4 regions of the Kitasatospora sp. NPDC034533 genome follow, and region 2 is predicted to be linked to each of the others. Evidence: riboswitches for the same ligand, from Rfam matches in the RefSeq annotation. Region 2 holds a riboswitch; each other region holds the start of a gene.
The links. Region 2 has a riboswitch for cobalamin ahead of ACZ55U_RS30535 (ribonucleoside-diphosphate reductase subunit alpha). Riboswitches for the same ligand answer to the same signal wherever they lie in the genome.
Positions count from the first base shown of each region.

Region 1: another riboswitch for cobalamin. It lies ahead of nicT (Nickel transporter NicT); the one in region 2 lies ahead of ACZ55U_RS30535 (ribonucleoside-diphosphate reductase subunit alpha).
Region 3: another riboswitch for cobalamin. It lies ahead of ACZ55U_RS28450 (CoA-acylating methylmalonate-semialdehyde dehydrogenase); the one in region 2 lies ahead of ACZ55U_RS30535 (ribonucleoside-diphosphate reductase subunit alpha).
Region 4: another riboswitch for cobalamin. It lies ahead of ACZ55U_RS11870 (ABC transporter substrate-binding protein); the one in region 2 lies ahead of ACZ55U_RS30535 (ribonucleoside-diphosphate reductase subunit alpha).

Region 1 covers NZ_JBVITE010000015.1:111,059-118,322, forward strand. The annotation lists gene nusB (transcription antitermination factor NusB) at 100-537, opposite strand; gene efp (elongation factor P) at 542-1,105, opposite strand; gene ACZ55U_RS14010 (M24 family metallopeptidase) at 1,184-2,290, opposite strand; gene nicT (Nickel transporter NicT) at 2,413-3,531, opposite strand; cobalamin riboswitch at 3,563-3,776, opposite strand; gene ACZ55U_RS14020 (hypothetical protein) at 3,935-5,605, shown strand; gene ACZ55U_RS14025 (AAA family ATPase) at 5,660-7,264, opposite strand, start outside.
Region 2 covers NZ_JBVITE010000058.1:13,112-20,375, reverse strand. The annotation lists gene ACZ55U_RS30550 (hypothetical protein) at 1-627, opposite strand, end outside; gene ACZ55U_RS30545 (glycoside hydrolase family 26 protein) at 835-2,289, opposite strand; gene ACZ55U_RS30540 (hypothetical protein) at 2,429-3,400, opposite strand; cobalamin riboswitch at 3,761-3,886, shown strand; gene ACZ55U_RS30535 (ribonucleoside-diphosphate reductase subunit alpha) at 4,080-6,491, shown strand; gene ACZ55U_RS30530 (ribonucleotide-diphosphate reductase subunit beta) at 6,491-7,264, shown strand, end outside.
Region 3 covers NZ_JBVITE010000050.1:56,217-63,480, reverse strand. The annotation lists gene ACZ55U_RS28455 (histidine-type phosphatase) at 887-2,257, opposite strand; cobalamin riboswitch at 2,729-2,901, shown strand; gene ACZ55U_RS28450 (CoA-acylating methylmalonate-semialdehyde dehydrogenase) at 3,111-4,610, shown strand; gene ACZ55U_RS28445 (acyl-CoA dehydrogenase family protein) at 4,607-5,755, shown strand; gene ACZ55U_RS28440 (enoyl-CoA hydratase/isomerase family protein) at 5,755-6,828, shown strand; gene mmsB (3-hydroxyisobutyrate dehydrogenase) at 6,825-7,264, shown strand, end outside.
Region 4 covers NZ_JBVITE010000012.1:115,733-122,996, reverse strand. The annotation lists gene ACZ55U_RS11890 (Dps family protein) at 111-587, opposite strand; gene ACZ55U_RS11885 (serine hydrolase domain-containing protein) at 917-1,546, opposite strand; gene ACZ55U_RS11880 (helix-turn-helix transcriptional regulator) at 1,635-2,438, opposite strand; gene ACZ55U_RS11875 (amidohydrolase) at 2,467-4,206, opposite strand; cobalamin riboswitch at 4,562-4,766, shown strand; gene ACZ55U_RS11870 (ABC transporter substrate-binding protein) at 4,829-5,842, shown strand; gene ACZ55U_RS11865 (FecCD family ABC transporter permease) at 5,839-6,918, shown strand; gene ACZ55U_RS11860 (ABC transporter ATP-binding protein) at 6,945-7,264, shown strand, end outside.

The DNA of each region.
Region 1 (7,264 bases), on a different contig from region 2:
GTTACTGACAAGTAGGCCCCAACCTTACGCCGCCCGGGTGAAACGCGAAACGGCCGCCGGAACCCTGTTCGGGTCCGGCGGCCGTCCACGAGGTGCCCCTTACCGGCGGATGCCGGGCTTCAGCTCCAGGAAGCGGGCGAGCATGCCGTTGACGAAGGCCGGGGAGTCGTCCGTGGAGAACTCCTTGGCGATCTCGACGGCCTCGTCCAGGACGACGGCGTCCGGGACGCCGTCCTCCCAGATCAGCTCGTACGCGCCGAGCCGCAGGACGTTGCGGTCCACGATCGGCATCCGGTCGAGGGTCCAGCCCACGGCGTACTGCTCGATCAGGTCGTCGATGCGGCGGGCGTGCTGGACGTACCCCTCGATGAGCTCCATGGTGTACTCACCGACCTGCGGGGTGCCCTCGTCGGGCTTGGGCTCGCGGGCGCGGGCCACCCAGTCGGCGAGGACCTGCTGCGGGTCGACCCCGCGGTGGTCGGCCTCGAAGAGGATCTGGAAGGCCCGGGTACGGGCCTTGCTGCGTGCGGCCGACACGGACTTACTTCACCCGGCCGAGGTAGCTGCCGTCGCGGGTGTCGACCTTGACCTTCTCGCCGGTGACGACGAACAGCGGGACGGCGATCTCGGCGCCGGTCTCCAGGGTGGCCGGCTTGGAGCCACCGGTGGAGCGGTCGCCCTGGACGCCCGGCTCGGTGTGGGCGATGGTCAGCTCGACGGCGGCCGGGAGCTCGATGTACAGGACCGAGCCCTCGTTGGTGGCGACCAGGGCCTCGAAGCCCTCCAGCAGGTACTTGGCGGCGTCGCCCACGACGGCCGGCTCGACCGTGATCTGGTCGTAGGTGTCCATGTCCATGAACACGAAGTTCTCGCCGTCCTTGTACGAGAACTGCATGCCGCGCTTGTCGACGTTGGCGGTCTCGACCTTGGTGCCGGCGTTGAAGGTCTTGTCGACGACCTTGCCCGTCAGGACCTCCTTGAGCTTGGTACGCACGAAGGCCGGGCCCTTGCCGGGCTTGACGTGCTGGAACTCGACGACGGACCAGAGCTTGCCGCCCTCCAGCTTGAGGACCATGCCGTTCTTGAGATCGTTCGTGGAAGCCACGGGCGCACTTACTCCTGTATAGCTGTCAAGGAACCAAGGGTTTGCGTCCTGCCGCCGGCGGCCGTCGGGAGGCCGTGGTCACAGGGCGAGGAGCTCCTTGGTGGTGATGGTGAGCAGCTCGGGCCCGCCCTCTTCGAGGGGGCGCACGACGAGCGTGTCCTCGATCCGGACGCCGCCCTTGCCCGGGAGGTGGACCCCTGGGCCGACGGTGACCGGCACGCGGCTGTCCAGTTTACCCATGTCCGCCGGACCGAGGCGCGGCGCCTCCCGCATCTCCAGCCCGATGCCGTGGCCCACCGGGTGCGGGGAGGCCTCGGTGTGGCCGGCCGCCTCCAGGACCTGCCGGGCGGCCCGGTCGGGTACGCACTGCTCCACCCCTGGTCCGAGCGCCTCCCGCCCGGCCCGCTGGGCCCGGAAGACCAGCCGGTGCAGCTCCACCTGCCAGGGCGCGGGAGCGGCCCCGATCACGAAGGTGCGGGCGGTGGAGACGCCGTAGCCGCGGTACTGGGCGCCCATCACCACGGTCAGGAAGTCGCCCTCCTCCACCCGCCGGTCGGTCGGCTGGTGGGCGGCCTGGCCGGAGTGGCTGCCGGTGCCGACCGAGACCGGGAAGGCCGCCCGGTCGGCGCCGTGGTCGATCATCCGGCGCTCCAGCTCCATCGCCAGGTGCCGCTCGGTGCGGCCGACCAGGATCGACTCCAGCAGCTCGCCGAGGGCCTGGTCGGCGATCTCGGCGGCGATCCGCAGGTCGGCGATCTCGTGCTCGTCCTTGACCACCCGCAGCCGCTCGACCATCTGGCCGAGGTCCACCAGCCGGGCCCCCTCGGCCCGGCTCCCCACCGCCCGGTGCCGGGTGACGGTCAGGTCGTGCTCCTCCACCGCCAGACCCGACACCCCGGACCGGACGGCGGCGGCCGCGGCGGCCAGCGCGGTGTCCGACCCGGCCGGCACGGGCATCCGGGCGACGTCCGGGGCGATCAGGTGCTCCCCGGTGTCGTCCGGCGGCAGGTCGTCCGGCAGCGCGAGCAGGGCCCGCTCCCTGGTCAGCAGCAGGGTCGCCCCGCAGGGCGCGCAGCCGGTCAGGTACCGCACGTTCGCCGCGCGGGTGATCAGCGCCGCGTCGGCCCCGGCCGCACCGCAGTGCTCCCTCACCCGCTCCCGCCGCCCCGCGTACGCATCCGCCATGCGTCGAGCCTACGAACCCCCGGCCCGGACCGCCCGCCGAGCACCCCCGCCAGAACCCCCGGTGCTCCTTGCACGCCCCCGCGCGACCGCTCGATCCGGCCACATCGGCCGGGGGGGGCGCCTCAGGACTCCCCGGTGGGGGTCCAGCGCTTCTCCACCCGGGCGAGCTTCCAGTACCCGATCGCGATCGCCCAGACCACCACGAACAGCCCGGCGATCGCGTAGCCGACGTTGTCCAGCGAGATGTCCGCGACGAACCCGGTGACCGGATCGGTCAGGTCCAGCTTCTCGTGCAGCACCCCGACCAGCTCGATGGTGCCGATGACGAAGGCCACCGCGATCGACAGCCCCGTGATGGTCAGGTTGTAGTACACCTTCCGCACCGGGTTGGCGAACGCCCACTGGTAGGCGAAGTTCATGAACGTCCCGTCCAGGGTGTCGAACAGGCTCATCCCGGCCGCGAACAGCAGCGGCAGGCAGACGATCGCGTACCAGGGAAGCCCCGAGGCGGCCCCCGAACCGGCCATCACCATCAGGGTGACCTCGGTCGCGGTGTCGAAGCCCAGGCCCAGCACCATCCCCACCGGGAACATCTGCCCCGGCCGGGTGATCGAACGCGTCGCCCGGTTCAGCACCCGGGCCATGAAGCCGCGCGAGTCGAGGTGCGCCTCCAGCTCCTTCTCGTCGAACTGCCCGGCCCGCATCGCCCGGAACACCTTGACGATGCCGAGCAGCGCCGCCAGGTTGAGCGCGCCGATCAGGTAGAGGAACACGCCGGAGGTGGTCGTCCCGACGACGCCGAGCCACTTGTGGGTGGTCGACTCGTCGTCCATCAGGGTGTTCGCCAGCTGCGCCCCGCCCGCCACCAGGGCGGCCATCAGCACCACCATCGAGGAGTGCCCGAGGGCGAACCAGAAGCCCACCGAGACCGGCCGCCTCCCGTCCGCCATCAGCTTGCGGGTGGTGTTGTCGATCACCGCGATGTGGTCGGCGTCGAAGGCGTGCCGCATGCCGAGGGTGTACGCCGTGACGCCCAGGCCCACCCCGAAGACCTGGGTGCCGACCTCGTACCGCTCGGGCGCGACCAGGAAGACCAGGGTGCCGAAGGCCACCACGTGCAGGGCCAGGATCACCGCCATCAGCCCGGCCGTGCGGACGGTGTCCTCCCGCCGCCACGCGAACGCGGGCAGCACGGAGGGGGCCGGCTTCGCCCCGGCGGAAGAGATTTCGGGCAGGGTCATCTGCGGATCACGCTCCAGCACCTCGTGGAAAACCTCGTGAGATGCCGTGGCCGGTCTCCTGGCTTACGGGAAAGCCCGTACCCGCCTTCCCAGGCGCGCGAGGCGCCCAGTGGCTCCATGGGTACGGACGGCGTTCCTCCGCGGACGGAGGAACGACCCGATCACAGTGGCGAGGGCCGCTCCGGGCTGGGACCCCTGAAGGTCCGTCACCGGAATTCCCGAGCACCACGGCGGGCTACACCGTAGGGGCCGGGTCCGACCCGTGCAAGGCCCGGCGCACGCGCGGGTGTCCAGGATCACAGGGCCCGCCGCCGCACCCCGCCGCCCGGCCGACCGACACCCGGAACCGGCCGGATTCCGGCGAGGGCGCGCCGCCGCCGGACCGGATGAGTACGATCATGGCGTGCCGTCCCACCCCCACGCCTGGCCCGCCGACCGCTGGAACACCCGGCCGGTCAGGGCCCGCGTGCTGGCGGTCGCCCGCACCCTCACCTCGGCCACCCGGGTCCTGGACGTCCTCACCCTCCTGAACCCCGACGGCGTCGAGCGGTACTTCACCGTCAACCCCGGCTCCGCCTTCGCCGACCGCGCCCTGGACGAGTACCTGCACGGCCTGCCCGGCTTCACCGTGCTGGACTGGGAGGACGCCGTCCGCCGCCGCTTCGACCTGGCCGTCGCCTGCGCCGTCCACTCCTCCATGCACCGCCTGGACGCCCGCCTCGTCGTCCTCCCGCACGGCGCCGGCTACAACCGCCTGGTCACCGAGTCCACCGGCGACACGGTCAGCGCCGCCGGCCTGTCCAGGAACGAACTCACCCACCGCGGACGGGTGTTCGTGGACGTCCTCGGCCTCTCCCACCCCGAACAGCTGGACCGGCTGCGGGCCTCCTGCCCCGAGGCCCTGGACGTCGCCCGGGTCGTCGGCGATCCGTGCTTCGACCGGATGCTCGCCAGCCGGCGCTCCCGGGACGGCTACCGCGCCGCACTCGGCGCCGTCGACGGGCGGCGGCTCGTCGTCGTCAACTCCACCTGGAGCGAGCACTCGTTATTCGGCCGCCGCCCCGACCTCCCCCAGCAGCTGGTCCGCCGGCTGCCCGCCGACGAGTACACCGTCGCCGTCGTGCTGCACCCCAACATCTGGAGCCGGCACGACCCCGAGGCGCTGCTCGACGGCGCCCGCCGGATGGGCCTGCGCCTGATCCCGCCCCAGCAGGGCTGGCAGACCGCCCTCGTCGCCGCCGACCTGCTGATCGGCGACCACGGCTCGGTCTCCTTCTACGGCGCCGCCCTGGAACGCCCCACCGTGCTCGTGGCCACCGGCTCCGGCGAACTCGACCCGCACTCCCCCAGCTACGCCTTCGGCCAGGCCGCACCCGCCCTCGACCCCGACGGCGACCTCGCGGCCCAGGTCGAACAGGCCCTCGCCCGGGACCCGGCCGACCTGCGCGGGATCACCGACGGCTCGCTCGCCCACCGCGGCGAGTCCGCCCGGCTGCTGCGCCCGCTGCTCTACTCCTTCCTGGACCGGCTGGACGAACCCGCGGACGAACCGGCCCTGCCGCCCTACCCCAGGCCCGTGCCGCTGCCCGGAACCGAACGGCCCACCGCGTACGACGTCGAGGGCAAGAGCGAGGGGACGGAGGTGAGCCTGCGGCGCTACCCCTTCGACCCGGGCGACCACACCCCGCGCGGCTTCCACGCCCTGACCGACGACCACCCCGGCGACGCCCTGCGCTACACCGCCGAGGTCCTCGCCCGGACCGAGGTCCACGCCGAGGTCCCCGCCACCCGCTGGCTCACCGACTCCGCGACCGAACTCCCCGGCCTGGCGGTCGCGGTGGCCGCGCTCGGCCCGGCCCGCCACCTGCTGCGGCTGCGCGGCGGTCTCCTCCTGGAGGCCCGCGCCGAAGCGGACTGGGAGAACCCCGACCCCGGCGTCGACCCACTGCTGCTCGGCGCCGCCGTGTCCTGCTGGCTCACCGACGGCGGCGACCCGGCCGGCCTCCCCGAGCACGGGCTCACCATCCGCACCGGCGACCACCGCACCCGGGTGTCGTTCCGCACCGGGCCGTGACCGCCAGGCAGTGACCGCCACGCCCGGACTGGGCCGGACAGGGCCCGACAGACCCTAGCCCGCGAGCTCCCGCAGCCGGGCGCGGCTGCGCTCCGCCGACTCCTCGTCGCCCCGCTCCTCGGCGAGGGCCACGAGCAGGGTGTGGGCCTGCGCCTCCTTCGCCGGGTAGCCGCGCTCCTCGGCCCGCCGGGCGCACTCCTCGGCCTGGGCCACGGCGAGATCGAGCCGGCCGAGCGCCCGATGGGCCCGGGCGCGGACCAGCGGCAGCTTCATCGCCATGTCCTCGTCGTGGGTCCGCTCCGCCTGGGCGGTGGCCTCGGCCAGCAGGGTCAGCGCCTCCCGCGGGCTCCCGTCGGCGATCAGCGCCTGTGCCAGGTTGTAGCTCTGGACGATCTCGCCGTGCGCGTCGCCCCGGTTCGCCTCCAGCGCCAGGGTGAACCGCTGCACCGCGTCGGCCGGGCGTCCGTCGGCCAGGCAGAGCAGACCGTCCGTCTCGTGGAGCACCCCGACCACCTGACGGTCGGCCACCAGCGGCACCAGCTCGGTGGCCAGCGCCAACTGCTCGGCGGCGAGCCGGTGCTCCCCGCGCTCCTGGTGGGCGCGCGCCAGCTGGTTGCGCATCCGGACCACGGCGTCCGGCCGGTTGTCCCACTGGGCCGACTCGATGCCCAGCCGGTGGGTCGCGATCCAGTCCTGGTAGAGCTTGCGGCCCTGGTAGAGCAGCCAGAGCGACTCGCAGAGCCGCCACACCTCGCCGTGCCACCCCTGCTCGGCCGCCTCCTCCACCACCGCGCGGAAGTCGGCCCGCTCCGCGTACAGCCACTCCAGGGCCGCGCTCCCGGACGCGAAGCCGGGCAGGCCGTCGCCGCTCGGCTCCTGCACGCGGAGCCTGCGCTCGGACATCGCCCGGTCGGCGAGCGAGGCCCGGCCCCGGTAGTACGCCACGACACCGGCGAGGAGTTCGGTGCGGTCGGGCAGATCCCGCGACCGGCCGAAGGCGTGCAGCCGGACCACGTCGTGCGCCCGGAAGCGGTCCTCGCGGTCGTCGTCCCTCACCTCGTCCAGCAGGTGGACGCCCCGCAGCTCCTTGATCGCCCGCTCGGGCCGCCGCACGCCGACGGCACGCGCCAGCTCGGCGGACACGAAGGGGCCGGGGTGCACGCCGATCAGGTGGTAGAGCGCCCGGCCCTCCTCGGTCAGCCGCTCGTAGACCAGGTCGTACGTCGCGCCGAGGTCGCTCTCCTCCTCCAGCATCGCCAACCTGCCCTCCCGGTCGTGCAGTTCGGCCACCACCCGGTCGACCGCCAGGCCGTCGCGGTCCAGCAGCTGGCTGCCGACCGCGTTCAGCGCGAGCGGCAGGCCGCCGCACAGCTCGACCAGTTCCGCCAGCTCCCCGTCGGTGCCCCGCCCGGAGCCCACCCAGCCGCGCACCAGCTCGGCGCCCGCCGTGGCACTCAGCGGCCCGAGCTGCCGGACCTCCGCGCCGTCCATCCGCAGCGCGGACAACCGCCGGCGGCTCGCGACCACCACCAGACCGCTGGACGGGAGCAGCGCGCGGACCTCGGCGGCGTGCTCGACGTTGTCGAGGAAAAAGAGGCAGCGGCGCTCGGCGGTGGCGGTGCGGAACGCCGTGAAGCGCTCGGCCTCCACGGCCGGCGG
Region 2 (7,264 bases):
CGCGGCCGATGGGTACGCCATCGGGGCCGGCTGCCCGGCCGGCACGGGTCCGCCCCAACCGGGCTGGGGCTGCGGCTGCCCTGGAAGGGGCTGCGGCCAGGCCGGCTGGGGCTGCGGGTACGGCTGAACCTGCGGCTGCCCCCAGGCGGCGGGCTGAGGCTGGAACGGCTGTGGCTGCCCGGACGCGGCCGGGGGCGTGACCGCCTCCGGCCGCTCCTCCCGCCAGGCCGCCCGGGCCAGCAGCAGGATCAGCGCCGTGGCGACGACCACCCCGAGCCCGAAGGTCGTGAGCTTGAGCCAGCCCTCGGTGGTGCCGGTGAACCACTTCCGCTGCGGCTCGTCCAGCAGCGCGCCGGTGAGGCTGCGCACCCGGTTGTACCCCTCGACCAGCGCGACGCCGGCCGCCACGCCGAGCGCCCACGTCCGGCCACGCAGCAGCAGGATGCCCGAAACCAGATACAGCAGGCCGTAGTTGAGGCTTCCGGTCTCGGCGGCCACCGAGGGGCCGCCGTAGTAGAAGACGCCCTTGAGGTACGTGGCGGCCCCGACCTGGGCGAAGCAGTTGTACCCGGCCCAGCCGAGCAGCACCGCACCCCAGCCGACGGCCACGCCACCGGCCACGCGCATCGGACCCGTCCGCGTCATCCCTTACCCCCCGCCCCCTCCGGGCCCGTCCCGGCCGTTCGCCCGCCCTCGGCTTCGCCGCCACAGGATGCCACACGCCGCAACGGAGCCGGAATTCCACCCGTTCGGCGCAGGCCCGGCGTACGGCCGGTAGCGCGGCCCCGACGCCGCGGCCCACCTCGCGGCGCCCGCCCCGGGTGCACCGCGGACTCAACGCACATGCAGCCCGCTCCAGTCGACGTTCGCGCCGAACGAGCCGGAGCCACCGGTGAGGGCCAGTGGACTGCGGTACGTCGCTTCGACGTCCGCGGCCGGGTTGCGCGGCTGGTCCGCGGTGAGGTTGTTCGCCGTCAGCGACTGCCCCCAGACCGTCCAGATCGTCCAGGGCGTGCGCCGCAAGGTCTCCGGCTGGCGGGAGTTGACCGGGACGGCGAAGGACTCGGCCAGCATTCGCGGCTTGCCGTAGGCGGACAGGCCGTCGTAGTAGCGCTTGGTCCACACCTCACCTGTGCCGATCGGGTGCGCCGGGCTGCCGCTGTAGTCGTCCACCCCGACCACGTCGACGAACTGCCCGCCCGGGTAGTAGTCCCAGGGATCCACGCCCGGGGCACCGTCCCACGACACCGGCGTCCAGGCGAACAGCAGGTTGTGCAGGCCCCGGGTCTCCACCAGGTACTTGTAGGTGATCTTCCACAGTGCCTGGTAGTCGGCCGGCTTCTGTCCCGACCACCAGAACCGCCGGGAGCAGTCCAGCACGTTCATCTCGTGGTACGGGCGCAGCAGCACCGGCACATCGTGGGCGGCCAGGTATTCCAGGTGGTCGGCCAGGTAGGACAGGTCGGTGATCAGCGCGCGGTACTCGGCGGTGTCGTGCGCGGCGTCCACGACCCGGCCGAACCAGTCGGGGTCCTTGGCGGTCGGCGAGTTCGAACAGAGGACCCGGTCGAAGGACTTGACGTCGGATCCGGGGTAGGGCTCATGGAAGGACATCCCGACGATCCCGGCCGGGGCACCGCCGTTGTCGGGCAGTTCGGTGCTGCTGCCGTCGCAGTTCTGCTGCGCGCCGGACGCCGCGTAGCTGCCGTCGTCGGCGCGCGGGTGGCCGCTCCAGACGGCGGTCAGCAGGTCGACGGCGTCGTCGGTGTACTGCCAGCCGGCCCGGCAGGTGGGCCAGCGGCCGGCCGAGTAGGAGCGCGGGTTGCCGACGCCCCAGCCGTTCTGGCCGTAGCCCGGGCCGAGGTCGGTCTCCACGAAGCCGGGCAGCTTGCCGGTGAGGTCGGCGGCCTTCTTGTAGTAGTAGCCGACCTGTTTGGTACCCCGGTAGTCCCCGTACCCGGGGTTGTTCCGCTCGTTGTGCGCCTCGACGTGCTGGCCGATCACCGTGCCGCCACTCTGCCCGGTGCGGGCCTGGGCCTCCAGGTCGGCGAGGAACTGCTGGACGGCGCGGGCGTTCGGCGAGGCCTGTGGATCCCTGGCCAGCAGGTCCCGGCCGACCTCCGGCGGCAGGGTGCGCCCGGGCAGGCCGACCGACACCGGGACCCGCGGGGGCTGTTCGTCGTCGGCCTTGCCGTCGTGGTCCAGCAGGACGACCGCCGCCGCGGCGACGACGATCCCGGCCGAGGCCAGGACGGCGGGCTTGCCGCGCAGGGCTCTGGGCAGGGCCACGGACCGCTCCTCCGGTTGCTCGCCGGCGCCGCCCCCCACGGACGCAACCGGAACACGCATGCGAAATGACTGTCCGAGAGCCTGCCACACTCCCCCGGTCCCCGCGAAGGACCCGCCGGGACCGGGGTGTCACGACGGGTCAGCCCGCCGGCGGGGTGCCCTGGACACCGGGCGCGGCCGAGGACGCCGCCTTGGCGCGCTTGAGCAGTTGCCCCTTCACGTGCTCGGCGAACCCGGCGGCGGCGGCGGTCGCCGTGGCGTCGGGGCCGTTGCCGCCCTTGGCCGAACCCTCGACCGTGAAGTAGTCGTACCGGCCCAGGCTGTTGTGCGTGCCGGTGCAGCCGGCGCCGGCACAGAACGCCGGCGATCCGGGGGCGGGCGCGCCCTTGAGCTGGCCGGTGAAGTTCTTCAGCGCGGTCTCGGCCTGGATCTTGTGGTCGAAGACCGCCACGCCGACGGTGACCGCGCTGTCGCCGGAGACGTACGTCGCCCGGAGCACCTGCTGGCACCCCTGGTCTCCGAGCACCTTGCCCAGCCCGCCGGTCGTGGAGTTGCCGTCCCAGCAGGGCGAGTCCAGCGCCACCACGACCCGGTTCCAGGTGGCGCCGTTGATGGTCACCTGGAGCGCGGAGAACAGCGCGCCCGCGTCCTGCGGCGCCGGGTCGCTGGCGGCCTCCCAGATCGGCTTCGACGGGTCGTCGGGCTGGCCGCCCTGCGAACCGGACACGCTCACGGGTGCGGTCGGCTGGGTGGACGAGACCGTCGTCGTGCCGTTGTCCTTCTTGCCCCGGAACAGCAGCACGCCACCGGCGGCCAAGCCGCCCACCACGGCGACCGCGGCCACCACGCCGATGACCTTCATCCGCCGACGGCGCTTGCCCTCGGCCTCGTTGCGGTCCGCGAGCGCGTCCCAGTCCGGCTCGACCCGCTGCGGCGGGACCGGCTGCTGGAGGTGCCACTGCGGCCGGGGCTGCGGCTGTCCCACCGGCTGGGGCTGTCCGAGCGGCTGCGGGTGCGGGTGCGGCTGCCCGACCGGCGGAGCCGACTGCGGCGGCTGCGGCGGCTGCGGCATCGAGGGAACGGGCTGCGCGACCGGCTGCGCCGCAGGCATCACCGGTCCGTACGAGGCGGGCGGCGGCCCGAAACCCCCGCTCGGCGGCGGCACCGGACCAGGCGCCACCGGCTGCTGACTCTGTGCGCCCCCCGGCCCGGCGGGAGGCGTTCCCTGCGGCCCTTGCCCGGGTGCGCCGGTTCCGTCGCTCATGCGCCCAGATCGTAGGGCATCCTCCTGACCGCCGAGCGTCCCGGTGACCATTCCGTATCGAAACCAGGACGCCCACACCCCGCTTCCGAGGCCCGCCCAGGTGTCCCGGGGCCTTCCCCAGCCGCCTCTCCGGTACCGCTGGTCATCACCCCGACACGCAACTCCGTACTACATCTGGGGTCGCTTCAGGGAGACACCACTACATGTATGCTCGCTTCTGCTGTCGATGCAGGGGAACCCGGTGCGAATCCGGGACTGCCCCGCAGCGGTGTGCGGGCGGCTCCAGCAGCCGTGACCGCGAGTCCGAGTACCTGCCGACGGCGTGCGCCACGGCCCTCCCGCAGAGGCCGCGCCAGCACGAGCAGTACCCCTCCGGGCCTCGCGGGCGGGCCGGGGAGTCACCGTCGCGCGACGCCGCCTGCGTTCGTGCCGTGCTCCCCTGCCCCGATCGGCCCGGCGGCCCCCCGATCACCGCCGCCGATCGCCGCCAGGAGAGAGCGCCTTGACCACCGCCGCCTCAGCCACCCTGCCCGCCCAGGGCACCGGTACCGCCTTCACCGACCCGACGGTCTCCGACCCCGGCGGCGCCCTGCTGCGGCTGCTCACCGACCGCAGCACCGACCTCACCGAGGTCGACCCCGGCCATGTCGCCGCCGCCGCGCTGCGCGGGCGCCACGCCGGCTCGGACTTCGCCGAGCTGCGCGGGCTGGCCGTGGACGCCGCCGCGTCGATGATCGCCGAGGACCCGCAGTACTCGAAGCTGGCCGCCCGCCTGCTCGCGCTGGAGATCGTCGACGAGGCGAACAGCCAGGGCTCGGTCTCCTTCTCCGCCTCGATCGCCGTCGGCCACGCCGAGGGCCTGATCGGCGACACCACCGCGGCCTTCGTCGCCAAGCACGCCGCCGCCCTGGACGCGCTGATCGACACCGCGGGCGACGACCGCTTCGAGTACTTCGGCCTGCGCACCGTGCAGTCCCGCTACCTGCTGCGCCACCCGATCACCCGCAAGGTGATCGAGACCCCGCAGCACTTCCTGCTCCGCGTCGCCTGTGGCCTGGCGGTCGGCGACACCGAGCAGTCCGTGCGCGAGGTCGCCGAGCTGTACGGCCTGATGAGCCGCCTGGAGTACCTGACCTCCTCGCCGACGCTCTTCAACTCCGGCACCCGGCACCCCCAGATGTCCAGCTGCTACCTGCTCGACTCGCCGCTGGACAACCTGGACTCGATCTACAACCGCTACGCGCAGATCGCCCGCCTCTCCAAGCACGCCGGCGGCATCGGCCTGTCCTACTCGCGCATCCGCTCGCGCGGCAGCCTGATCCGCGGCACCAACGGCAAGTCCAACGGCATCGTGCCGTTCCTGCGCACCCTCGACTCCTCGGTCGCCGCCGTCAACCAGGGCGGCCGGCGCAAGGGCGCGGCCTGCGTCTACCTGGAGACCTGGCACGCCGACATCGAGGAGTTCCTGGAGCTGCGCGACAACACCGGCGAGGAGGCGCGCCGCACCCACAACCTCAACCTGGCGCACTGGATCCCGGACGAGTTCATGCGCCGGGTCAACGCCAACGAGGACTGGTCGCTGTTCTCCCCGGCCGACGTGCCCGAGCTGGTCGACCTGTGGGGCGCCGAGTTCGACGAGGCCTACCGCAAGGCCGAGCAGGCCGGCAAGGCCGTCCGCACCATCCCGGCGCAGACCCTGTACGCCCGCATGATGCGCACCCTGGCGCAGACCGGCAACGGCTGGATGACCTTCAAGGACGCCTCCAACCGCGCCGCCAACCAGACCGCGCTGCCGGGCCGCACCGTGCACTCCTCCAACCTGTGCACGGAGATCCTGGAGGTCACGGACGACTCCGAGACCGCCGTCTGCAACCTGGGCTCCGTCAACCTCGGCGCCCACGTGGCCGCTGACGCCCGGGCCGACGACCTGATCAACGCCATGGACTGGGAGCGGCTGGACGCCACCGTGCGCACCGCCGTCACCTTCCTCGACCGCGTGGTGGACATCAACTTCTACCCGACCACCGAGGCGGGCACCTCCAACTCCCGCTGGCGGCCGGTCGGCCTCGGCGTGATGGGCCTCCAGGACGTCTTCTTCAAGCTGCGGATCGACTTCGACTCCCCCGAGGCCGCGCGGCTGTCGACGCTCATCGCCGAGCGCATCATGCTCACCGCGTACGAGCGCTCCGCCGACCTGGCCGAGCAGCTCGGCCGCCACGAGGCGTACGGCGAGACCCGCGCCGCCCGCGGCGAGCTGCACATCGACCACTTCCCGACGGCCGCCCCGCAGTGGGGCGAGAAGTGGGACGCGCTGCGCGCCCGCATCGCCGTCACCGGTCTGCGCAACTCGCTGCTGCTGGCCATCGCGCCGACCGCGACCATCGCGTCCATCGCCGGTGTGTACGAGTGCATCGAGCCGCAGGTGTCCAACCTGTTCAAGCGCGAGACGCTGTCCGGCGAGTTCCTCCAGGTCAACCCGTACCTGGTGCGCGAGCTCAAGGAGCTCGGCGTCTGGGACCAGCAGACCCGCGACGCGCTGCGCGACGCCAACGGCTCCGTCCAGGAGCTGAACTGGCTGCCGGCCGAGGTGCGTTCGCTGTACCGCACGGCCTGGGAGCTGCCGCAGCGCGCGCTGATCGACCTGGCCGCGGCCCGGATGCCGTACCTGGACCAGAGCCAGTCCCTGAACCTGTTCATGGCGGCGCCGACCATCGGCAAGCTCAGCTCGATGTACGCCTACGCGTGGAAGGTCGGTCTCAAGACCACCTACTACCTGCGTTCGCGCCCGGCCACCCGCATCGCCCAGGCCGCGTCCGGCACCGCGCGTGCGGCGGCGCCCGCGCCGGTGCCCGTGAACACCCCCTCCCTCACCCCGGAGCAGGAGGCCGCCATCGCCTGCTCCCTGGAGAACCCCGAGTCCTGCGAGGCCTGCCAGTGATGTCCCAGTCCGAAGACCGCAAGATGCTGCTCGACCCCGGCTTCGAGCTGACCCTGCGTCCGATGCGCTACCCGTCGTTCTACGACCGTTACCGGGACGCCATCAAGAACACCTGGACGGTGGAGGAGGTGGACCTGCACTCGGACGTCGCCGACCTGGCGAAGCTCAACGAGGGCGAGCGGCACCTCATCGGGCGACTGGTCGCGTTCTTCGCGACGGGTGACTCGATCGTCTCCAACAACGTGGTGCTGAGCCTCTACAAGCACATCAACTCCCCGGAGGCGCGGCTGTACCTGTCGCGTCAGCTGTTCGAGGAGGCCGTCCATGTGCAGTTCTACCTGACGCTGCTGGACACCTACCTGCCCGACCCGGAGGACCGCGCGGCGGCGTTCGCGGCGGTGGAGAACATCCCGTCGATCGCGCAGAAGGCCAAGTTCTGCTTCAAGTACATGAACGCGGTCGACCACATCGACTCGCTCCGGACGAAGGAGGACAGGCGGGCGTTCCTGCTCAACCTGATCTGCTTCGCGGCGTGCGTCGAGGGGCTGTTCTTCTACGGCGCGTTCGCCTACGTGTACTGGTTCCGGAGCCGCGGTCTGCTGCACGGTCTGGCGACCGGGACGAACTGGGTGTTCCGCGACGAGTCCATGCACATGGACTTCGCGATGTCCGTGGTGGACACCGTGCGCGAGGAGGAACCCGACCTCTTCGACGACGAGATGGCCAAGCAGGTCACGGAGATGCTGGAGGAGGCCGTCGAGGCCGAGCTCCAG
Region 3 (7,264 bases), on a different contig from region 2:
GTAGGCGCGAAGAGGGACGGGCGGCCAGGGCCGGGCCGCTTCGGTGCGCACGAAGCGGGACCGCGTGCCGGCCGAGGACCCCGGCTGGCACTCACTCGGCGTCACCGGGGTCGATCTGCGGTGCAGTCCGGTCCCGTCACCACCACCGATCCGTGCACGGTGCGGAGTCACCTGACCGACCACTCGAACGGCGTAGCACCGCGGCGTCGGCGGCCGGTGGCGCGCCCGTCATGGAACGGCCGAACGGCCACGAACCGCAAAGGTGTCGTGGGCCTCTCGCGTCTCGGCCGTGAGGACGGGATCCACCGAGTGCTCCGACCGGGAACGTTCGCCGGGTTGGCGGCGCAGGGCCCGAACCGGTCGGCCTGTCTGGACCCCCGATGGGAGGGAGGCCGTCCCCGCCTTCTCAGTCCTGACGACGAGGACTTCGTCGTCCAGACGGCCGCCACCCGACCGTCAGGCTGGGACAGCCCTTCACCCGCTGGGCGATACGCGAACCACTCGCGTCCCTGCGGCGCTTGCGCGGTCCGGTGATCCGCATCGGCCGCGAGGTCCTGCGCTGCCTGCTCGCCCGATGTGGCGTCACCTTTCCGAGCATCAACACCTGGAAGGAAGACCGCTTCCCCGACCGCACGTTGGCGTTCGACGAGTGGGGCGTCCCCCGGTGCCGAGAGGGCACCGCGACCACCCCGGCCGCGCTCAGGGCGATCCGGACCGTGCGCCCGGGCGCGCCCCGGTCCACGTGGTCAAGGAGAACGACGTCCACCCGTGCGTCCCCGCCACCGGCAGGGTCCCCTGACGGACACCTGGCGGAACCGATCCGCCACGAGAACCGCGACCGCCGAGCCGCTCTCCCTGGGAGTGGCTCGGCGGGCGCGTGGCGCGGTCAGCCGTGGGTGAGGCAGCGCCTGAGCTCGTCGAGGTCGTAGAAGTGACTGTTCTTGGCCACCGGCGTGCAGGAGGGCTTGAAGGCGGTTTCCTTCTCGTTGTAGAGCATCCGGACCAGGTGGGTGGCGGGCTTGCCGTCGGTGGGCGTGTTCGCGTACAGGTCCCACTGGATGTTCGCGGCCATCGGGGCGACGTCCGCGCCGCGCCACGGGTTGTTCCGGTAGCTGTACGGCTGTCCGGGCTCGGCGGGTTCGGTGCTGCCGGGCAGGCCCATGAGGGCCGCGAGCGGTTCGATCTCCTCGGCGTGGGTGAAGCGCAGGACCGCGCCGTTGTCGCTGGTGCCGGCGGCCTTGGCCTCGGCCTGGGCGAGGAGGTCGTCGAGGAGGACGCCGGCCATCTTGTAGGTGATCGTGCGGCCGCTGAAGGCGGGGCCCTTCTGGTAGAAGTCCTCCGCGTCGTCGAGGTAGGCGAACCACTGGGCGTCGCGCGGGGCGAGGAACCGGGTGAGATCGACGTTCGGAGCCTCGACGCTCAGGTCGGGAGCCGCGGCGAAGAGCTGGTAGAGCGAACGCGCGAAGGAGACCTGACCGGCGGCGGGCAGCGCCGAGACGAAGGCGGGGCGGAACAGGCGCGAGACGACGCGGTGCGCCGCCTCCGCCGTACGGGGGTCGCCGTCGATCGTGGCCAGGACGGCCGAGAGGTCCGGGTCGGTCTTCAGGTAGGCCTGGTAGTCGGCGTTCTGCGGCTGCTTGTGGAAGTACAGCAGGTTCTTGTCCGTGACGGGGGGCTTGATCAGGCCGGCCAGCGCCGGATCTCCGGCAGCCAGTCCGCCGGTGAAGGCGTCGGCGCTCGCCACGGCGCGCGCGACGCCCGAGGTCTCGACGACGATGGGCTCGTGCTCCGCGGCGATCTTGCCGAACAGCGACGGCAGACGCTGCTCCATGCGCAGGGCGGTCTGCCGGTGCTCCTGGGCGCCGCGCGCGGAGAGGCTGCCGTAGCCGAGGGCCTTGGCGGCGTCGAGGAGTGACTGGACCTGCGGGGCCAGGTCCTCGCCGAGGTCGGTGAGGGCGTCCTGTTGCTGCGCCGTGCGCAGGACGGCGAGCACCGCCTCGCCGTCATCGCCGTCCGACATGGCACGCGAGCCGTGACGGGCGACGTTCTCGGTGAAGACCGGGCTGAAGCCCTTGGGCGGCTTCTGGTACTTGCTCGCCTTCTCCTGCGGCGCGTACGGGGTCTTCGTTCCGTAGAGGCCCTGGTCGGTGTACCGGGCACCGGACCAGTCCCCGGCGGACGCGGTTCCCGCGGTGCAGAGCACACCGGCGGCGAGGGTGACGGCCATGACGGCCGAGAGGGGAGCGGTGCGGTTCAAGGCGGTCCTTCGGGTTCGTTCGTTCCACCGGTCGCGTGTGGCGGAGCGAACAGTCGCACGACCCGGGGAAGTCCCACCGGCGCCGGGCCCTACCCGGGGTGAAGGGGAGCTGAACGGTGACCGCCCGGGCGGTGTCGCCGGACCGCCACCACGGCCGGCGCGCCCGCTGCCCGCGGCCGCGCTGCTTCGCCCCGGCCCGCCGCCGGAACGACGCGCGGCGGGGGCGCCGGGGGCCCGCCCGCACTCGGCGCCGGCGCGTCGGGCCGCCGAGTAGCCCCGGGGGAAGGGCAGGCGGGCCTGAACACGGGGGGACGGGAATGGCCCTGTGCTGCCGCCGGGTTCGAGGCGGATCGGGCGGTCGCGTTCGCGGGTGGACCGCTGCCCGCCGTGGCGGACGGGTCAACAGCCGTGGGGCGCGATGATGCGGCGCGCGGGTAGGCCCTCTGGACTTACTAGGACGTCCAACTATATGGTCGATGACAGGTCCGCGGTGTCAGGGAAGCCGGTGTGAGTCCGGCACGGTCCCGCCACTGTGACCGGGGAGTCCGTCCTCGCAGACGAAGGCCACTGGCAGCCAGCCGGGAAGGCCAGAGGGCGTGCGGTGATCCGGGAGTCAGGATACCGGCCGCGGGTGATCCGTGTTTTCCACGAGGATGGAGACGACACGCATGGCTCCGGGCTGCATCCGTTCCGCTGCTCCTGGTTGTCCCGTGCCGACGGCTGCCGGGGCGCCCATACCCTGACGCTCCGTTCGACCGCCGTCCTGCCCGCACCGAGCGCGCACCACTGTGCGCCCGTCGACGGGCGACGGCCTCCATTCCTCCTCTCCCACCCTTGTCGAGAGAAGGAACCGATGGTCCGCGAACTGACCCACTACGTCGGCGGCAAGCCCGTCGCCGGCGCCTCCGGTCGCTTCGGCGACGTGTACGACCCCAACACCGGCCGGGTGCAGGCCCGGGTGCCGCTGGCGAGTCGGGCCGAGGTCGAGGCGGTGATCGCCGACGCGGCCCAGGCCCAGCCGGCCTGGGCGGCCTGGAACCCGCAGCGGCGGGCGCGGGTGCTGCTGCGCTTCCTCCAGCTGGTCGACCAGGAGAAGGACGAACTGGCCCGACTGCTGTCCTCGGAGCACGGCAAGACCGTGGCCGACGCCCACGGCGACCTCCAGCGCGGCCTGGAGGTGGTGGAGTTCGCCGCCGGGATCCCGCACCTGCTGAAGGGCGAGTTCTCCGACAACGCCGGCACCGGCATCGACGTGTACTCGATGCGCCAGCCGCTGGGCGTGGTCGCCGGCATCACCCCGTTCAACTTCCCGGCGATGATCCCGCTGTGGAAGGCCGCACCGGCGCTGGCCTGCGGGAACGCCTTCGTCCTCAAGCCGTCCGAGCGGTGCCCCTCGGTGCCGCTGCGCCTGGCCGAGCTGTTCCTGGAGGCGGGGCTTCCGCCGGGCGTGTTCAACGTGGTCAACGGCGGCAAGGAGGCCGTGGACACCCTGCTGGAGGACCCGCGGGTACAGGCGGTCGGCTTCGTCGGGTCGACGCCGATCGCGCAGTACGTGTACGCCACCGCCGCCGCGCACGGGAAGCGGGCGCAGTGCTTCGGCGGCGCGAAGAACCACCTGATCGTGATGCCGGACGCCGACCTCGACCAGGCGGCGGACGCGCTGGTCGGCGCCGGGTACGGCTCGGCCGGCGAGCGCTGCATGGCGATCTCGGTGGCCGTCCCGGTGGGGGAGGCGACCGCGGACGCCCTGGTGGCCAAGCTGGTCGAGCGGATCGCCTCGCTGAAGGTCGGGCGCTCGGACGACGCGGCGGCGGACTTCGGCCCACTGGTCGGTGCCGACGCGCTCGCCCGGGTTCGCGGCCACCTGGACGCCGGGGTGGCGGAGGGGGCCGAACTCGTCGTGGACGGGCGTGGCTTCCGTCTTGAGGGCCACGAGGACGGCTACTTCCTCGGCGCCTCCCTGTTCGACCGGGTGACGCCGGACATGCGGATCTACCGGGAGGAGATCTTCGGCCCCGTCCTCACGGTCGTGCGTGCCGCCGACTACGAGGAGGCGCTGCGGCTGCCCAGCGAGCACGAGTTCGGCAACGGCGTGGCCATCTACACCCGGGACGGCGACACCGCCCGGGACTTCGCCCGCCGGGTGAACACCGGCATGGTCGGGGTCAACGTCCCGATCCCGGTGCCGATCGCCTACCACACCTTCGGCGGCTGGAAGCGCTCCGCCTTCGGCGACCTCAACCAGCACGGGCCGGACGCGATCCGCTTCTACACCCGCACCCGCACCGTCACCTCGCGCTGGCCCTCCGGGGTCAAGGAGGGCGCGAGCTTCACCATGCCGACGATGGGATGAGCGCCATGCACGACCTCACCGACGACCAGCGCGCCATCGCGGAGACGACCCTGGCCTTCGCCCGTGAGCACCTCGCCCCGAACGCCGTCGCGTGGGACCAGGCCAGGCACTTCCCGGTGGACGTGCTGCGCAAGGCCGCCGACGTCGGCCTCGCGGGCGTGTACGTGCGCGAGGGCTCGGGCGGATCCGGACTCACCCGCGCCGACGGGGTGGCCGTCTTCGAGGCCCTGGCGACGGGCTGCCCCTCCATCGCCGCCTACCTGTCCATCCACAACATGGTCGCCTGGATGGTCGACCGGTACGGCAGTCGGGCCCAGCGCTCCCGGTGGCTGCCCGGGCTGTGCTCGGCCGAGCACCTGGGCAGCTACTGCCTGACCGAGCCGGGCGCGGGCTCGGATGCCGCCGCGCTGGCCACCCGGGCCCGCCGGGACGGGGAGCACTGGGTGCTGGACGGCGTCAAGCAGTTCATCTCCGGCGCTGGTGCGGCCCGGGTCTACGTGGTGATGGCGCGCACCGGCGGGCCCGGGGCGAGCGGGATCTCCGCGTTCGTCGTCGAACGGGACGACGCCGGCGTCTCGTTCGGGCCGAACGAGAAGAAGATGGGCTGGAACGCCCAGCCCACCCGCCAGGTGCTGCTGGACGGCGTCCGGCTGCCCGCCGACCGGCTCCTCGGGGCCGAGGGCGAGGGCTTCCGGATCGCCATGAACGGGCTCAACGGCGGCCGGCTCGGCATCGCCGCCTGCTCGCTCGGCGGCGCCCAGGAGGCGCTGGAGCGCGCCACCCGCCACCTGGCGGACCGAGAGGCCTTCGGCACCCGCCTCCTGCACGCCCAGGCGCTGCAGTTCCGGCTCGCCGACATGGCGACGGGGTTGGAGGCGGCCCGCTCGCTGCTGTGGCGGGCGGCGGCCGCGCTGGACCGGGGTGACCCGCGGGCGCCGCAGCTGTGCGCGATGGCCAAACGCCTCGCCACCGACACCGGCTTCGAGGTCGCCAACGCCGCGCTGCAACTCCACGGCGGCTACGGCTACCTGGCCGAGTACGGAATCGAGAAGACCGTCCGCGACCTGCGGGTGCACCAGATCCTTGAAGGGACCAACGAGATCATGCGCGTCATCGTCGCCCGCGGCCTGACCGGAGCCGCGTGATGGCCGAGCACACCGCCGACGAGGTCCTCGTCCAGCGCGAGGGCAGGGCGGGCCTGATCGTCCTCAACCGCCCCACGGCCCTGAACGCCCTCACCCACGGCATGGTCCGCGCGATCGCCGAGGCGCTGGACGCCTGGGAGGCCGACGACCGGGTGGAAACCGTCGTGGTCAGCGGCGCGGGGGAGCGGGCGTTCTGCGCGGGCGGCGACATCGTCGCCATCCACCGCGCCGCCACCGGCGGCGACCCGGGCGCCGTCGAGGAGTTCTGGCGCGACGAGTACCGCCTCAACGCCCGGATCGCCCGCTACCCCAAGCCCTACGTCGCCGTGATGAACGGGATCGTGATGGGCGGCGGGGTCGGCGTCTCCGCCCACGGCAGCGTCCGGATCGTCACCGAGACCACCCGCATCGCCATGCCGGAGGCCGGCATCGGCTTCGTCCCGGACGTGGGCGGCACCTACCTGCTCGCCCTGGCGCCGGGCGAGCTGGGCACCCACCTCGCCCTGACCGCCGGGGCCGTCGGGGCCGGTGACGCGCTGCTGTGCGGTCTCGCCGACCACTTCGTCCCCGCCGAGCGGCTGCCCGCCCTGCTCGACGACCTGGCCGAGCTGCCCGTACACGGCGCCCTCGAACGGCACGTCCGGCCCGCGCCGCCCGGCGTGCTGGACGCACGGCGGACGTGGATCGACGCCTGCTACGCGGCCGGCACCGTCGAGGAGATCCTCGACCGGCTCGACAGCAGCAGCGAAGCCGAGGCCAAGGAGGCGGCCGACCGGATCGCCGCCAACTCCCCGACCGCCGTGAAGGCCACGCTGGCGGCCCTGCGCCGGGCCCGGGCCCTCGGACCGCTGGAGGCCGTGCTCGACCAGGAGTACCGCACCTCCTGCGCGGCCCTGGCCACGCCGGACCTCGCCGAGGGCATCCGGGCCCAGGTGATCGACAAGGACCGCAAGCCGCAGTGGAGCCCGTCGACGCTGGACGCCGTCGAACCCGCCGCCGTGGCCCGCTACTTCGCCCCGCTCGGCGAGCGCGAACTCGGCCTCGCCGCCACCACACCCCTGGAGCGCTGGTGACCCACACCGTCGGATTCGTCGGACTCGGCAACATGGGCGGTCCGATGGCCGCGAACCTCGTCAAGGCCGGCCACCGGGTGTTCGGCTACGACCTCGCGGCCCCGGCCCGGGACCAGGCCGCGGCACAGGGAGTGACGATCGCGCGCTCGGCGGCCGAGGCCGTCGGCGAGGCGGACGTGGTGCTGACCATGCTGCCGGCCGGGCGCCATGTCCTCGACGTCTACGCCGAGTTGACCGAGGCGGCAGCCGGAGCACTGTTCGTCGACTGCTCCACCATCGCGGTCGGGGACGCCCGGGCGGCCGCCGACCTCGCCCGGGTCGCCGGGCACCGCGCCGTCGACGCCCCCGTCTCCGGAGGCGTGGCCGGCGCCGAAGGGGCAAGCCTGACCTTCATGGTCGGTGCCGAGGACGCCGACTTCGCCGAGGCCGAGCCGGT
Region 4 (7,264 bases), on a different contig from region 2:
GCGCCCGCCCGGCACAGCCGCCGGGCGGGCACCGTACGGCGATCATCAGGGGGCCGGCGCGGCCGCCGGCCCACCGCTCCGCCGTACGCGCCGCGCACGCTCCGCGGGCATCAGCCCCGGCTCTCCGCCTGGAACATCCAGCTGTGCTTCTCCAGCGCGGCCGTGAGCCCGATCAGGAGGTCCTGGGTGACGGGGTCCGCCGGGCCCGTCACCTCGATCCGCGTCCGCATGCGCTCGATCACGGCCCCGAACGCCTTCACCAGGTGCTCGACCACCTCCGTGTCGGCCGTCCAGCCCTCGGGGAACTCGGGCAGGCCGCTGGAGGCGGCGACCGTGGCGGCCCGGCCGTCCGGGCTGACCCCGATCGCGGCGGCGCGCTCGGCCACGTCGTCGGCGAAGGTGCGCGCGGTGGCGACCACCTCGTCGAGTTGCAGGTGGACGGAGCGGAAGCGGGGCCCGTAGAGGTTCCAGTGCGCCTGCTTGGCCACCAGGGAGAGGTCCAGCAGGTCGACCAGGGCGCCCTGGAGCGCGTCTCCGGTCGTCTTGCGTTCGCTGTCCGGCAGCGGGCTGCTGATGACGATGCCCATCGCTGAATTCCTTCCGGTCGCAGGAGCCGTCGTCCGGCCTTCGTACGGTGATACCGGCCCGCCGCCCGCCTCGGTGGAGGCGGTGCCCCCTCGGGGGACGGCCACCGAGGCGTCCGGGACGGACACGAATGACCGACCGGGCGGCGGACGTTTCGCGGCTTCCCCCTCCGCCCGCGCGGAAACCACCCGATACGCCGACGTCCCGGGCTCCGGGGGCCGGCGGGTGCCCGGTCACGGCCGGACGCCCGGGAGCCGACGAGCCGGTGGCGCGGTGGGCCGGGCGCCCGGTGCGGGGGGTTAGGCGGTCCGGCCGGCGCAGGCCGCGGCGGTCACCAGTTGGTCGAAGGCGGCATCGGAGGCCTGCCGCCGGCGGCGTCGTAGGGGTTGCGGGAGAGCACGACCTGGCGCCGCCCGGTGTCGTCGCTGAGCATGACGCTGCTGTAGCCGAGGCTGTCACCACGGTGGCCCCAGAAGTCCCCGCACGGGGTGGGTGTGCGCTCCAGGACCAGGCCGTAGTCGGCCCCGCCTCCGATGCCCGCGGTGTGCTTCATCTCGGCGAGTTCGGCGGGCCCGAGGAGCCTGCCCGCGAGCAGGGCGGACATGAAGGCGGTGAGGTCGGCGGTGGTGGAGATGCCGGCGCCGGACGGGCCGGCGATGGTCGGGTCGAACAGCGTGATGTCCACCGGGCCGCCGGGCAGCTCGGCGTAGGCGCGGGTGTGGCGGCCGGGGACGGCGGGGTCGTCCTCCGGCATCGTGGTCTCGCTCAGGCCGAGCGGCCGGATGATCCGCCCCTCGACCTCCTGTTGCCACGTGCGGCCGGTGGTCTTCTCGATGAGCATTCCGAGCAGCAGGTAGTCGGTGTTGGAGTAGTGCCGGCCCTGGCCCGGCGGGAAGTACGCCGGGTTGGTCTCGGCGACGGCGACGAGCTCCGCCCGAGGCCGCGCCCCGACGTCCCTCAGGGGCGCCGGCGCGGCGACGCCGCCCGGCCCGGGGCGGCCCCTGGGAGCCTGAGCCCGGCCACTGACCGGTCGGCCCCGCCGGTCCGCGTCAGCGGGAGCGGCCGATCCCCCACGCGGCGGCCCGGGCGGCGGCGGCCGCCCGGTTGGGGAGGCCGAGCTTGGCGAGGATGTGCTCGACGTGGGTCCCCACGGTGCGCGGCGTGACGTACAGCCGCTCGGCGATCTCCCGGTTGGTGCGGCCGGTCGTCAGTTCGGCCAGGACCTGGAGTTCCCGTGGCGAGAGCCCGCCCGGCCGGGCGGCGGCGCCCGGGCCGTCCTCCGAGGGGCCGACGGCGCCCGGACCGGACGCGGCCGGCCCCTCGGAGGACGGGCCCGGGTTGGGGGCGACGGCCGCGGCGAGCGCCTCGCTGAGCAGGGTGACCGCCGCACGGGCGGGGTCGGGCGCGCACCGCGGCCGGCGGACGCTCACGTTCAGCATCCCGACGTACCGGCCGTCGGCCGCGAAGAGGCACTGGGCCACGCCGTCCTCGATGCCGAGCGGGCGCAGCACGTCCCGGAAACCCGGGGAGGCCGCGAGGAGTCGCCCGGGGACGTCCCTGAGCCACAGTCCGCCCCGGGCCGGGCTGCGGAGCACCGGGAACACCGGGTCGTGGTGCAGGCGGGTCTCGATGTACGCGGTGGCGTCGTCCGGGTAGCTCCCGGCCAGGGTGGTGTGGCGGCCGCGCGCCGGATCCCACCGGGCCAGGGAGGCGTGGTCGTACTCCATCACCCCCGCCAGGGCCGTCAGGACCGTGTCGAGGCCGGTCGTGCCGGCCACCGCGCTCCGGGCGGCCTCGCGGACGCCGACGGCCGCGTCCAGGATCCGCGCCACGTTCCGCTCCGCTGCCATCATCCAAGGATGATCATGTGCCCGGAATGCGTCAAACGCGCGGGGCCTCCTCAACGCCCGGGGCCTCGTGCACGCGCGGGACCTCGTGCACGATCCGCCCGTCCATGACGGTCAGGACGACGGGCATCGCCGGGATGTCCCGGGGGTCGGCGGCGAGCAGGTCCCCGTCGAGCACGCACAGGTCCGCGGCCTTGCCCACCTCCAGCGAGCCCTTCCAGTCGTCGGCGAAGTCCTGCCAGGCCGCGTCGATCGTGTAGGTGCGCAGCGCCTCCGCCAGGCCGATGCGCTGCTCCGGGCCGCTGACCCGGCCGGCCGCCTTGGACTCGCGCAGCATCATGGTGGCGAGGCCCTGGCGCCAGTCGGGGTGGGTGACGGGCGCGTCGGAGCCGCTGGCGACCCGCACGCCGGCGTCGATGGCGTCGCGGTACGGCCACGCGTACGCGGCCCGTTCGGCGCCGACGAGGTCCTCCTCCATGTCCGCGACCGTCCACTTGATGGTGGGGTTCATGTTGACGCCGAAGCCGTGCGCGGCCAGCACCTCCATGCTGTGCGCGGTGAGGAAGTCGCCATGGATGACGTAGTGGCGGGCGTCGGCGCGCGGGTGCTCGGCCACGGCCTCGGCGAAGGCGTCCACGACGGTGTCGATGGCCCGGTCTCCGGTGACGTGGACGCCCAACTGGTGCCCGGCGGCGTGGGCGAGCCGGATCATGGCGCCGATCCCGGCGGTGCGCTCGGTGTCGGTGTCGCCGCCGACGCACAGGGAGCCGCAGCCGCCGCCGACGTACGGTTCGTGCATCCAGGCGGTCTTGTTGGGGACGATGCCGTCGGCGAAGACCTTGACCCCGTGGACCGCGAGGCGGCGCGGATCGGTGTCGCCCGGTGCGCCGAGCTCCGCGAGGCCTCGGGCGAACTCCTCGGTGGTGCTCGCCATGCCGGTGGGCAGCAGCAGGACGCCGACGCGGGCGGTCAGTTCGCCGTCGGCCAGCAGGCCTCGGTAGACGTCGAGGGTCTCCGCGCCGAGAGCGCCCCGCATGATGCCCTCGCCGCCGGGGCCCAGTCCGGGCTCGGTGTAGCTGGTCACGCCGAGCCGGGCGAGGGTGGCGAGGGCCGCCCTGATCGCGTCGGTCCGCTCCTGGCGGCTGAGCGGCGGCAGCGCGTTCTGGACGAGGGCCTGGGCCCCTTCGTGGAGCAGCCCGGTGGGCTCCCCCGTCTCGTCCACGACGATGGCTCCGCCGGGCGGGGCGACGGTGCCGCGGTCGATCCCGATGAGCTCCAGGGCCTTGGAGTTGACCCAGGTGGCGTGCCCGGAGAAGGAGTACAGCACCACGGGGTGGTCCGGGCTCACCGCGTCGAGGTCGCGCCGCGAGGGCGTGCGCGACGGGTCCTGGAGGCACTCGTCGAGGTACCCGGTGTCCCAGCCGTGCCCGGTGACCCACTGCCCGGCCGGGGTCCGCCCGACCGCCTCCCGTACCGCCTCGGCCACGTCCCGCAGCGAGGACACCGCGGGGTGTCCGAGGTCGAGGGAGAGCGGCGGGGTGGACATGCCGAAGGCGCAACCGTGCAGGTGGGAGTCGTTGATACCGGGCAGCAGGGTCGCCCCCCGCAGGTCGACGACCCGGGTGCGCGGCCCGATGAGCGGTGCGACGTCGTCCCTGCGGCCGACGGCGCTGATGACCCCTCCGGTCACCGCCAGGGCCGAGGCGACGGAGAAGTCCGCGTCGACCGTGACCACCTGTCCGTCGAGAAACACCAGATCCGCGTACGTGTGCACAGGGCGACCTTTCGGGAGGCGGGCGCGCGCGGCCGTCCGCGGGCGCTCCTCCCTGGACTATGGCCGCGCCAGGGCCGCCCGCACATCGGTCGTTCCACCGATACGCGCCCGATCCGCGCCCTATCCGCGCCCGCTGCCGGCGCCCCTCGCGCGGCTCGGCCGGGGAGCCGTGGGGTCCGCCGGTTCACCGGGCCGCCGCCGCGGGGCCGGCGGCCGGTCAGTCGTCGCGGGGCTGGCGGCCGGTCAGTTGCCGCGGGACGTTCGGTTCCGAAGCGGCGCGGTGGCGGAGCCCGTCGGGGAACGACCCGGAACGATCACCCCACGACCTGGCCGGCATCCGGCCTGACCACGCCTGGTACGGTGCCATCGCCGTGGTGTTCGGGAAACCGGTCGAAGTCCGGTGCGGCCCTCGCCACTGTTGCCGCGGAGTTCCGCGGCCCTCGCTGACCGGCTTACCCAGCGGTCAGGGCCACTGGGCGGGTCGGAAGAACCGCTCGGGAAGGTCGGCCGCGGCGCGTCGATGCGGAAGCCAGGAGACCGGCCACGGCGCGACATGTTCCACGAGGGTTTTGGAGAACACGTGCCCAGCGCTCCGCCGCGCCCATTTCCGTCCATACGTTCCGTGCGTCCGGTACGCCCCACAGGTCCGGTGCGCGTCGGCCGGGCGGTCGCGACCTTCCTGTTCCTCGGCGTGCTCGGAGCCTGCACGAGCGCCCCCGCGCCCGTCGCGTCCGGTGGGACGACCGGAAGTGCCTCGCCCGTCAGCGTGGACAACTGCGGGACCACCGTGACGGTCTCCGCGCCGCCCGAGCGGCTGGTGACGCTCAACCAGGGCGCCACCGAGGTGGCCCTGGCCCTCGGCCTCCAGTCCCGCATGGCCGGTACCGCCTACCTCGACGACTCCGTCCCGGAGAAGTGGAAGGCGGCCTACGACTCCGTCCCGGTGCTCTCCAAGGACTACCCGACGAAGGAGAAGCTCCTCGCGGCCCGTCCCGACTTCCTGTACGCCTCCTACGCCAGCGCGTTCACCGACAAGGTCGCGGGCACCCGGGAGGAGCTGCGCGGACAGGGCGTCCCGTCGTACCTGTCCCCGTTCGGCTGCGCGGACAAGAGCCAGGTGCCGCCGACGACCTGGCAGGCGGCGTGGGGCGAACTGAACGACGTCGCCGAGGTCTTCGGCGTCCAGGAGCGGGCCGCCTCGATCCGGCGGGAGCAGGAGCAGCAGCTGGACCAGCTCAAGGCGGCGGCCGCGGGCAAGGACCTGAAGGTCCTGTGGTACGACTCGGACACCAAGGCGCCGTTCGTCGGGGCCGGCCGTGGCGGACCGCAGCTCGTGCTCGACGCCGTGGGCGCCCGCAACGTCTTCGCGGACCTGCCCGGTGGCTGGCAGAACGTGAGCTGGGAGAAGGTCGTCGCGGCGGACCCGGACGCCATCGTGGTCGCGGACGCCGGCTGGGACACGGCCCAGTCCAAGATCGACTACCTGGAGAACGACCCGGTGCTGAGCAAGCTCACCGCCGTGCGGCGCAAGGCGTTCGTGGTGGTGCCGTTCTCGGAGTCGACACCCGGCGTGCTGCTCGCCGACGGCGCCGCCCGAGTGTCCGAGGGGCTGGGCCGACTGCACCCGGCTTCATGACCACCGCACCCCGCCCCGTCGCGCGGCCCGCCGGTCCGGGCCGCGCGGCGGCGGCCCTGGCCGTCGGTGCGGCCCTGCTGCTGGCCACCGTGCTCCTCGGCCTGGCCGTGGGCTCGCAGCACGAGTCGGTCCGGACGGTGCTCGATGTCGTGGTGCGCCGCCTCGGGCTGGGCGATCCGCCGGTGACGCTGCTGGACGACCAGATCGTCTGGCAGTTGCGGCTGCCCCGGGTTCTGGGGGCGGCCGCCACCGGCGCCGGCCTCGCGGTCTGCGGCGCGGTGTTGCAGACGCTGACCGGCAACGACCTGGCCGATCCCTTCCTGCTCGGGATCTCGGACGGCGCCGCCGCCGGCGCGGTCACCGTGATCGTCCTCGGCGTCGGCGTGTCCGGCGCCGTCGGCACCGGCGCGGTGTCGACGGCGGCCTTCGCCGGCGCCCTGCTCGCCGCGGTCGTCGTCCTGGCACTGGCCGGCGCGCGCACCCGGTCGCTGCCGACCACCCGGACGGTGCTCGCCGGCATCGCGGTCGGGCAGATGTGCGGGGCCTACACCTCGTTCGTCGTGATGGTCCTCGGGGACCGCAACGCGGCACGCGGCGTCATGGAGTGGACGCTGGGTTCGGTCGCAGGCGTACGGTGGCCCACCGCCGTCTTCCTGGTCGCGGTCGCGCTGGCCGGGGTCACGGTGCTGGCCTCCTCGGCCCGCGACCTGGACGCCTTCGCCTTCGGCGAGACCGCCGCCCGCTCCCTCGGCGTCCACGTCGAGCGCACCCGCTGGGTCCTCATCGCGACCGCCGCGCTGGTGACCGCCTGCCTGGTCGCCCACACCGGCGTCATCGGGTTCCTCGGCCTGGTCGTGCCGCACGTGGTCCGTCTCGTCTGCGGCCCGCGCCACGCCCTCCTGCTGCCGGTGTCGGCACTGGTGGGGGCGTCCGTCCTGGTGGGCAGCGACCTCGTGGCGCGCTCGGTCCTCCCCGACCGGGAGATCCCCCTGGGCGTCATCACGGCCGGGCTCGGGGCGCCCTTCTTCGCCTGGCTGCTGTGGCGCCAGGGACGGGCCGAGGGGAGCGGGCAGTGACGGGTCGAGGGCAGGAAGCAGGGCCGGTGGCGCCGCCCGTGCGACTGCGCGCGGAGGGGCTTCTCGTACGCGTCGGCGGCGCCACGCTGCTGGACGCCGTCTCGCTCGCGTTCAGCCCCGGCCGGGTCACGGGCCTGCTCGGGCCCAACGGCGCCGGGAAGACCACCCTGCTGCGCGCGGTCGCCGGACTGACCCGGCCGAGCGCGGGGCGGGTCCTCCTCGACGGGGAGGACCTCCACGCCCTCACCGCCCGCCGACGCGCACGCCAGGTGGCCTTCATGGAGCAACAGGCCGACACCCGCTTGTCGCTGACGGTTCGTCAGGTCATCGACCTCGGACGCACGCC